One region of the Bacillus sp. UNC322MFChir4.1 genome, then DNA from elsewhere that is predicted to be linked to it. Evidence: a T-box and tRNA genes for the amino acid it is inferred to sense, from the RefSeq annotation. Region 1 holds a T-box; the other holds one or more tRNA genes.
What was found. A T-box is a leader RNA that pairs with one kind of tRNA and senses whether it is charged. The one in region 1 lies ahead of lysS (lysine--tRNA ligase), so its partner is inferred to be a tRNA-Lys.
Positions count from the first base shown of each region.

Region 2: it has a tRNA-Lys gene. The T-box ahead of lysS (lysine--tRNA ligase) is inferred to sense a tRNA for this amino acid. The anticodon was not compared.

Region 1 covers NZ_JQKQ01000012.1:42,755-46,182, forward strand. Annotated here, with positions in the region: gene lysS (lysine--tRNA ligase) at 223-1,776, opposite strand; T-box leader at 1,860-2,115, opposite strand; gene BR72_RS05510 (PadR family transcriptional regulator) at 2,341-2,910, shown strand; gene BR72_RS05515 (MFS transporter) at 2,907-3,428, shown strand, end outside.
Region 2 covers NZ_JQKQ01000035.1:13,130-16,557, forward strand. Annotated here, with positions in the region: gene walK (cell wall metabolism sensor histidine kinase WalK) at 1-106, opposite strand, end outside; gene walR (cell wall metabolism DNA-binding response regulator WalR) at 110-817, opposite strand; tRNA gene BR72_RS13940 (tRNA-Phe) at 979-1,051, opposite strand; tRNA gene BR72_RS13945 (tRNA-Asp) at 1,095-1,170, opposite strand; tRNA gene BR72_RS13950 (tRNA-Glu) at 1,192-1,263, opposite strand; tRNA gene BR72_RS13955 (tRNA-Lys) at 1,276-1,351, opposite strand; gene BR72_RS13960 (adenylosuccinate synthase) at 1,514-2,803, opposite strand; gene dnaB (replicative DNA helicase) at 3,024-3,428, opposite strand, start outside.

The sequences.
Region 1 (3,428 bases):
CACCCTCCACTTAAAGTGTAATATATATGTTCCTTTATGTAAAGTATAAGTTACATAAAAATGACAGTTCCTCCATATCTCGCGAGATAGGTGGAACTGTCATTTTGAATTGGATTAATTTCATAAAAGTTTTTCCGAAACTGGGGAATAATCTCCAGCAATCATTATAAATTGAAAAAAATATCTTTAGATACACCCTTATCTATTCAAGCCTTCTTTGTATTAATAATCCAATAAAGCAAGCATTCGCTCAACCCCTACCGCTTGAATCAACATCGGCAACCGCGGTCCATTTGAACTATTCAAAACGAGTTTATATATCATATTAAATAATAATTTTTGATTCGCTCTCATAGTTTTCTTGTCATCATCATGACAAATTGCATATATTTTCTCCATTAATTGATCAGCCTGCCAACTTTTACGAATTACGTCACAAAATTCTTTTAACCAATTTTTCTGAATCTCATTTAATGTTTCATAGTATTCGTTATCTTTCCTATCATTTATACGAATCATTTTTTGTGGATACCAATTTTTAATCCAAAATTCTACTCGATCGCTTATTTGCTTGATGTCTGTGACGGTATATTCCTCATCTGTTTTACTAAGCACACTTTGTAATGCCTGCACATGAAAGTTTACTAATGGTAAGACACCTGCTACTTGGTTAAATTTCGGTAATACTTCATTTTCACCGTGAACTTTTGATAATTTAAGTGAAGAACATATATCTTTATCTTGTAACGTTCCATTTCGGTAACTGTCTCTAAATCTTTCATATTCAGAGTAATTTCTAATCACATCTTCATCTAAGCCAATATTGAAAGGTGCATTGGGCTTATACTTCGAAAACATAAATAGAATGATTTCAGGTAAGTATATGTTCAGTAGCTCATTTGGCGTTATAATATTTCCAGCTGAGCTAGACATTTTTTTATGATCGCCTTTTATTCCTATAAATTCATAAGCTACATAGCTAGGGGCTTCATAGTTAAAAATCCTCCTAGCAATTTCTTTTGATACGTTATAACTTCCTGTTTCTGATGAGTGATCTCTTCCTCCAGGTTCAAAAATGACATCTTCAACCATCCATCTCATTGGCCAATCTATTTTCCAATTCAGTTTCATATTATTTGCACTCATCACTGATAATATTGAATGGTTTCCACAACTACAAACATATTCAATCGTTTTATTTTCTTCATCAAACTTTTTTATTTCTGTATGATCTTTTCCGCAATTCTCGCAATATAGTGCAATTGGGTAGAAAGCATTTTTCTCTTCTTCTGAAATATCACTCGTTTTAAATTTCATGACTATGTCATATATTTCTTTTCTTTGTTGTAATGCATGAAGAATGTGTTTGTTATATCTACCAGTTCTATATTCCTTACTCTGATATAGAAACTCCACTTCAATCCCAAAGGCTGCTAGAGACTTTTCAAATTCTTTTTCAAAGTGTTCTGCATACGACGTATGACACCCAAAAGGATCCGGAATATCTGAATACGGCAAACCAATATATTTTTCAAAAGAGGGATCAACATTTTTAGGAACTTTCCTAAAACGATCATAATCGTCCCAAGAGAAAATAAAACGTGTTTTCTTCCCTAAGTCTTGCAGCGCCTTCACTACAAAATGTGTTGTTACAATCTCCCGAAAGTTCCCTATATGAACTGATCCCGAAGGACTAATTCCTGACGCACACACAAAAGTATCTTTATTTGGATACGTATTAATTAATTCATTTGCTATTTTATATGCCCAGTGCATACTATCACCTCTTCATAAAATCATTTCAATTCTCTTTTTCCTTTTTCCCAAATAAAAAAACTCCCACCCCCAAGACTATACATCTTGAGGACGAGAGTTGTGCTCATCGTGGTACCACCTCAGTTTATTGATATGTCACCATACCAACCTCTTCGGGTACGGCAAATTGCGTATACCCTATCTCTATAACGGGAGAATCCGTCGTATTATCCCTAATCAACTTAGTTCCATACGAAGCTCCAAGTCTTTTTTCATTAAGATCGCTATCTCTCCTTCTCAGCTATCGGAGTTCTCTGTTACATATCAATTCTTAATTACTCTTCTCTTCATTGCTGCTAATATTTTCATTTTTTTAATTGCATTAATAATAATCAGAAAAATGATTATTGTCAATCATCTTTCTGATTATTATTTGTATCAAGCTGCATCGCTTCACCAGTGGCGTACTTAAGTTGAATAAAAAATTACATACCAAATCTTGACAAAACAGAACTTATTCAATATGCTTACATCAATACTAAATGTTTAGTATTAAATGTTTTCTATTTTAACGGAGGGATACTAATGACAAGATTAATGGTACTTGGTTTATTAATGCAGTACGGTCCTATGTCCGGCTATGAATTACAGCAAGCAATGCAATCTGCGCAAACTGATACGTGGGCAGGTGTTTTCCCCGCTTCTATTTACCACGCTTTAAAAAAAATGGACAAAGAAGGGTTAGTAGAATTAGATACTGTTGAAAAAACAGGAAATCGTTCCAAGGCAATTTATAGTGTCACACCTGCTGGAAAAGATGAATTTCACAAGCTAATGATTGAATCTTTTCAGCAATCTTCGGTAACTTTCCCAACTCATCTATACACAGCACTAACTTTTTTCACAGCTGATGCAGTTTCTGTCGAGAAAATCATAGTTGCTTTGCAGGAGCAAAAAAAAGGAATTGTTGACATGTACGAAAATATGAAAGCAGGACAATCGATTAAAGAGAAAATGATTGACCTTCCTGAGCATGTAACTCTTATTTTTGAAAATATTTATGAACAATGTGAGATGCAGCTTCAGTTTATCGAAAAGCTAGAAAAGAAGTTATCTATATTAGAAGAAAAAAGCAGAGAGGAGGACAAACAATGAAATCTCAAATAAAAATGTCTCGAATACAAAAAGCTGCTTTATGGGTTGTCGCAGTAGCCGTCTTTACTGACATGCTTATTTACGGAATGATCGTGCCAATCATTCCAAGCTATGCAAAAACACTTGGGGCCACACAAGCTGAAATTGGCTTTTTATTCGGCAGCTATGCCATTACGTTACTTCTTGCAACTCCAATATTAGGAGTACTCTCTGATAAAGTAGGAAGAAGACTCCCTATGATTCTAGGTTTATTTGGATTAGCAGCTGCAACTTTGTTATTTGGATTTGCGAACAATTTTTGGTTATTGGTTCTAGCACGAATGCTACAAGGTATATCCGCCGCTGCAACATGGACAGCTGGGTTAGCCCTTCTTGCTGATGTATTCCCGCTGCAAGAGCGCGGGAAAGCAATGGGGATTGCTCTATCTGGCCAAGCAATTGGAATGCTATTAGGTCCAACTATCGGTGGTTTTCTCTACCAATGGGGCGGCTATCACTTACCATTTATCTTCGCAGCA
Region 2 (3,428 bases), on a different contig from region 1:
CCCGAACAAAATAAACACCAATAATTTGCATTGCCATTAAAATTAATAGCATGTAAATTAATACGAACTTTAAATGAATCGACTGAAAAAAACCAACTTTCTTCATATATTACTCCTGCTCTGGATCGCGTAAGTAATATCCCACACCACGTCTTGTTACAATTAAAGTTGGATGACTTGGATTATCTTCAATTTTCTCACGTAAACGACGAACTGTTACATCTACTGTACGCACATCACCAAAATAGTCATAACCCCAAACAGTTTGTAATAAATGTTCGCGCGTCATAACTTGTCCTAAATGCTTCGCTAAATAATGAAGCAATTCAAATTCGCGATGTGTTAACTCAATATTTTCTTCGCGCTTTGTTACACTATATGCATTGGGATTGATTACAATCGGTCCAATAACCATCTCTGCATTTTCTTCTTTTTCAGCTGCTCCACCTTGTTGATGACGACGTAAATTCGCTTTTACGCGTGCTAATAACTCACGTGTACTAAACGGCTTTGTTACATAATCATCTGCCCCTAGTTCTAATCCAAGGACTTTATCAATTTCAGAGTCTTTTGCTGTTAGCATAATAATTGGCATTTCATAGTTTTTTCGTATTTCACGACAAACTTCTAAACCATCTTTTCCCGGTAACATAATATCTAATAAAACCATATCTGGTTGTTCTTCATTTGCTTTTTCAATGGCTTCATCACCATCATGAGCCATTACAATTTCAAAACCTTCTTTTTCTAAATTAAACTTTAAAATATCTGCAATTGGTTTTTCATCATCAACGACTAAAATTTTCTTTCCCATCATTTTAGTTTCCTCCTGAACATTTAATTGCCTTCTTTACAGAAAAACCTCTAGCTTCAACTGCTAGAGGCTTCCCTTCCTTCTATTTTAAAAGAACTAATCTCATTTGTAAAATTGTACAATATAAAAAGGATATTAAGCGGGCCCTCTTAATATCCTGAAAGTGGCTCGGGACGGAATCGAACCGCCGACACGAGGATTTTCAGTCCTCTGCTCTACCGACTGAGCTACCGAGCCAAAACATATATATAAAACCACTAATTGTGGTATTAAACAAAAGTGGCGGTCCCGACCGGGGTCGAACCGGCGATCTCCTGCGTGACAGGCAGGCATGTTAACCACTACACCACGGGACCAAAATAAAACAAAAAAAAAAGTGACCCGTACGGGATTCGAACCCGTGTTACCGCCGTGAAAGGGCGGTGTCTTAACCACTTGACCAACGGGCCACGAAAATAAAATGGTGAGCCATGAAGGACTCGAACCTTCGACCCTCTGATTAAAAGTCAGATGCTCTACCAACTGAGCTAATGGCTCATGTTCACCAATGTCATGTTTTCGTGACGACAAGAGTTATAATATCATGAAATGATATATTTGTACAATACTTTTTTATATTTTTTTATAAAAACATAAAAAAAGAACCCATTTAAATTGGGTTCTTTTTTCATATATCGTATTTTTAAGAAAAAAACAAGATTAGATACCGTATACGTTACGAACAATATTTGTTTGGCTACGGTCTGGACCAACAGAGAACATAGCTAACGGAATACCTGTTAATTGAGACACACGTTCTACATAATGTCTTGCATTTTCAGGAAGTTCAGCTAGTGTTTTTACGCCTGTAATATCTTCTGTCCAACCTGGAAGCTCTTCGTATACTGGCTCACATTTCGCTAAAATATTTAAGTTTGCTGGAACTTCGTCAATAACTTCACCGTTATATTTGTATGCAATACAAATTTTCACAGTTGGAATACCTGTTAATACGTCGATAGAGTTTAAAGACAAGTCTGTAAGACCGCTAACGCGACGAGCATGTCTTACAACAACACTATCAAACCAACCAACACGGCGTGGACGACCTGTTGTTGTACCGTATTCACGACCAACTTCACGAATTTGATTACCAACTTCATCATGAAGCTCAGTTGGGAATGGACCGTCACCTACACGGCTTGTATATGCTTTACATACACCTACTACGCGTTTAATTTTAGAAGGTCCTACACCAGAACCAATTGTTACACCACCAGCAACTGGGTTAGAAGATGTAACGAACGGGTACGTACCTTGATCAATATCAAGCATAACACCTTGTGCACCTTCAAATAATACGCGGCGTCCTTCATCTAATGCATCATTTAATACAACAGACGTATCACATACGTATTGTGCAATTCGTTGACCATATTCGAAATATTCTTCGAAAATTTCTTCTGCACTAAATCCTTCTGCATCATACATTTTTTCAAACAAACGATTTTTTTCTGCTAGAGTACGCTCAAGCTTTTCTTTAAATGCTTCACGATCTAAAAGGTCTGCCATACGAATACCTGTACGAGCAGCTTTGTCCATGTATGCAGGACCGATACCTTTTTTCGTTGTACCAATTTTATTATCACCTTTACGCTCTTCTTCTAACTCGTCTTGCTTTAAGTGATAAGGTAAGATAACATGTGCACGGTTACTAATACGTAAATTATCAGTGCTTACACCGCGATCATGTAAATATTTTAATTCCTCAAGCAAAGCTTTTGGATCTACTACCATACCGTTTCCGATAACACAAACTTTTTCTTTATAGAAAATACCAGATGGAATTAAGTGCAATTTATATTTAACACCGTTAAAAACAATTGTATGTCCTGCGTTATTTCCGCCTTGATAGCGCGCAACTACTTCTGCATGTTCAGAAAGGAAATCAGTAATTTTACCTTTTCCTTCATCGCCCCACTGTGTTCCTACAACTACTACTGAAGACATTATTCAAGCACCTCCGAAATTTTCAAACGAACTTTTCAAACAATATAATTGTACCAAAATGCAAAGAGAAGTCAATTTAAAAACGAACATTTTTTTCTCTTTTATCTTTTTTGTTCGTAAGAATTTCATTTTACGCATGAAAACATTATTTCACAAACAAAAAAAGAAACACATTTTATTATAAGAAATGTGCTTCTTTTTTATACTCTCGCTATGCTTGCTATGCATGCCCATCCTCAAAACGTCGTTCTAAGTTTACGAATTTGTTAAACTCCTTTACAAACGCCAGTTCAACCGAACCTACTGGACCATTACGCTGCTTAGCAATAATAATTTCAATTGTATTTTTATTTTCTGTTTCTCGGTCATAGTAATCTTCACGATATAAGAATGCTACTATATCAGCATCTTGCTCAATACTTCCTGACTCACGAATATCCGACATCATCGGACGCTTATCTTGACGAGATTCTACACCACGAGAAAGCTGCGATAAGGCAATAACCGGAACTTCTAGTTCACGCGCCAATCCTTTTAGTGTACGAGAAATCTCCGATACTTCTTGCTGACGGTTTTCACCAGATTTCCCGCTACCTTGAATAAGCTGCAAATAATCGATTAAAAT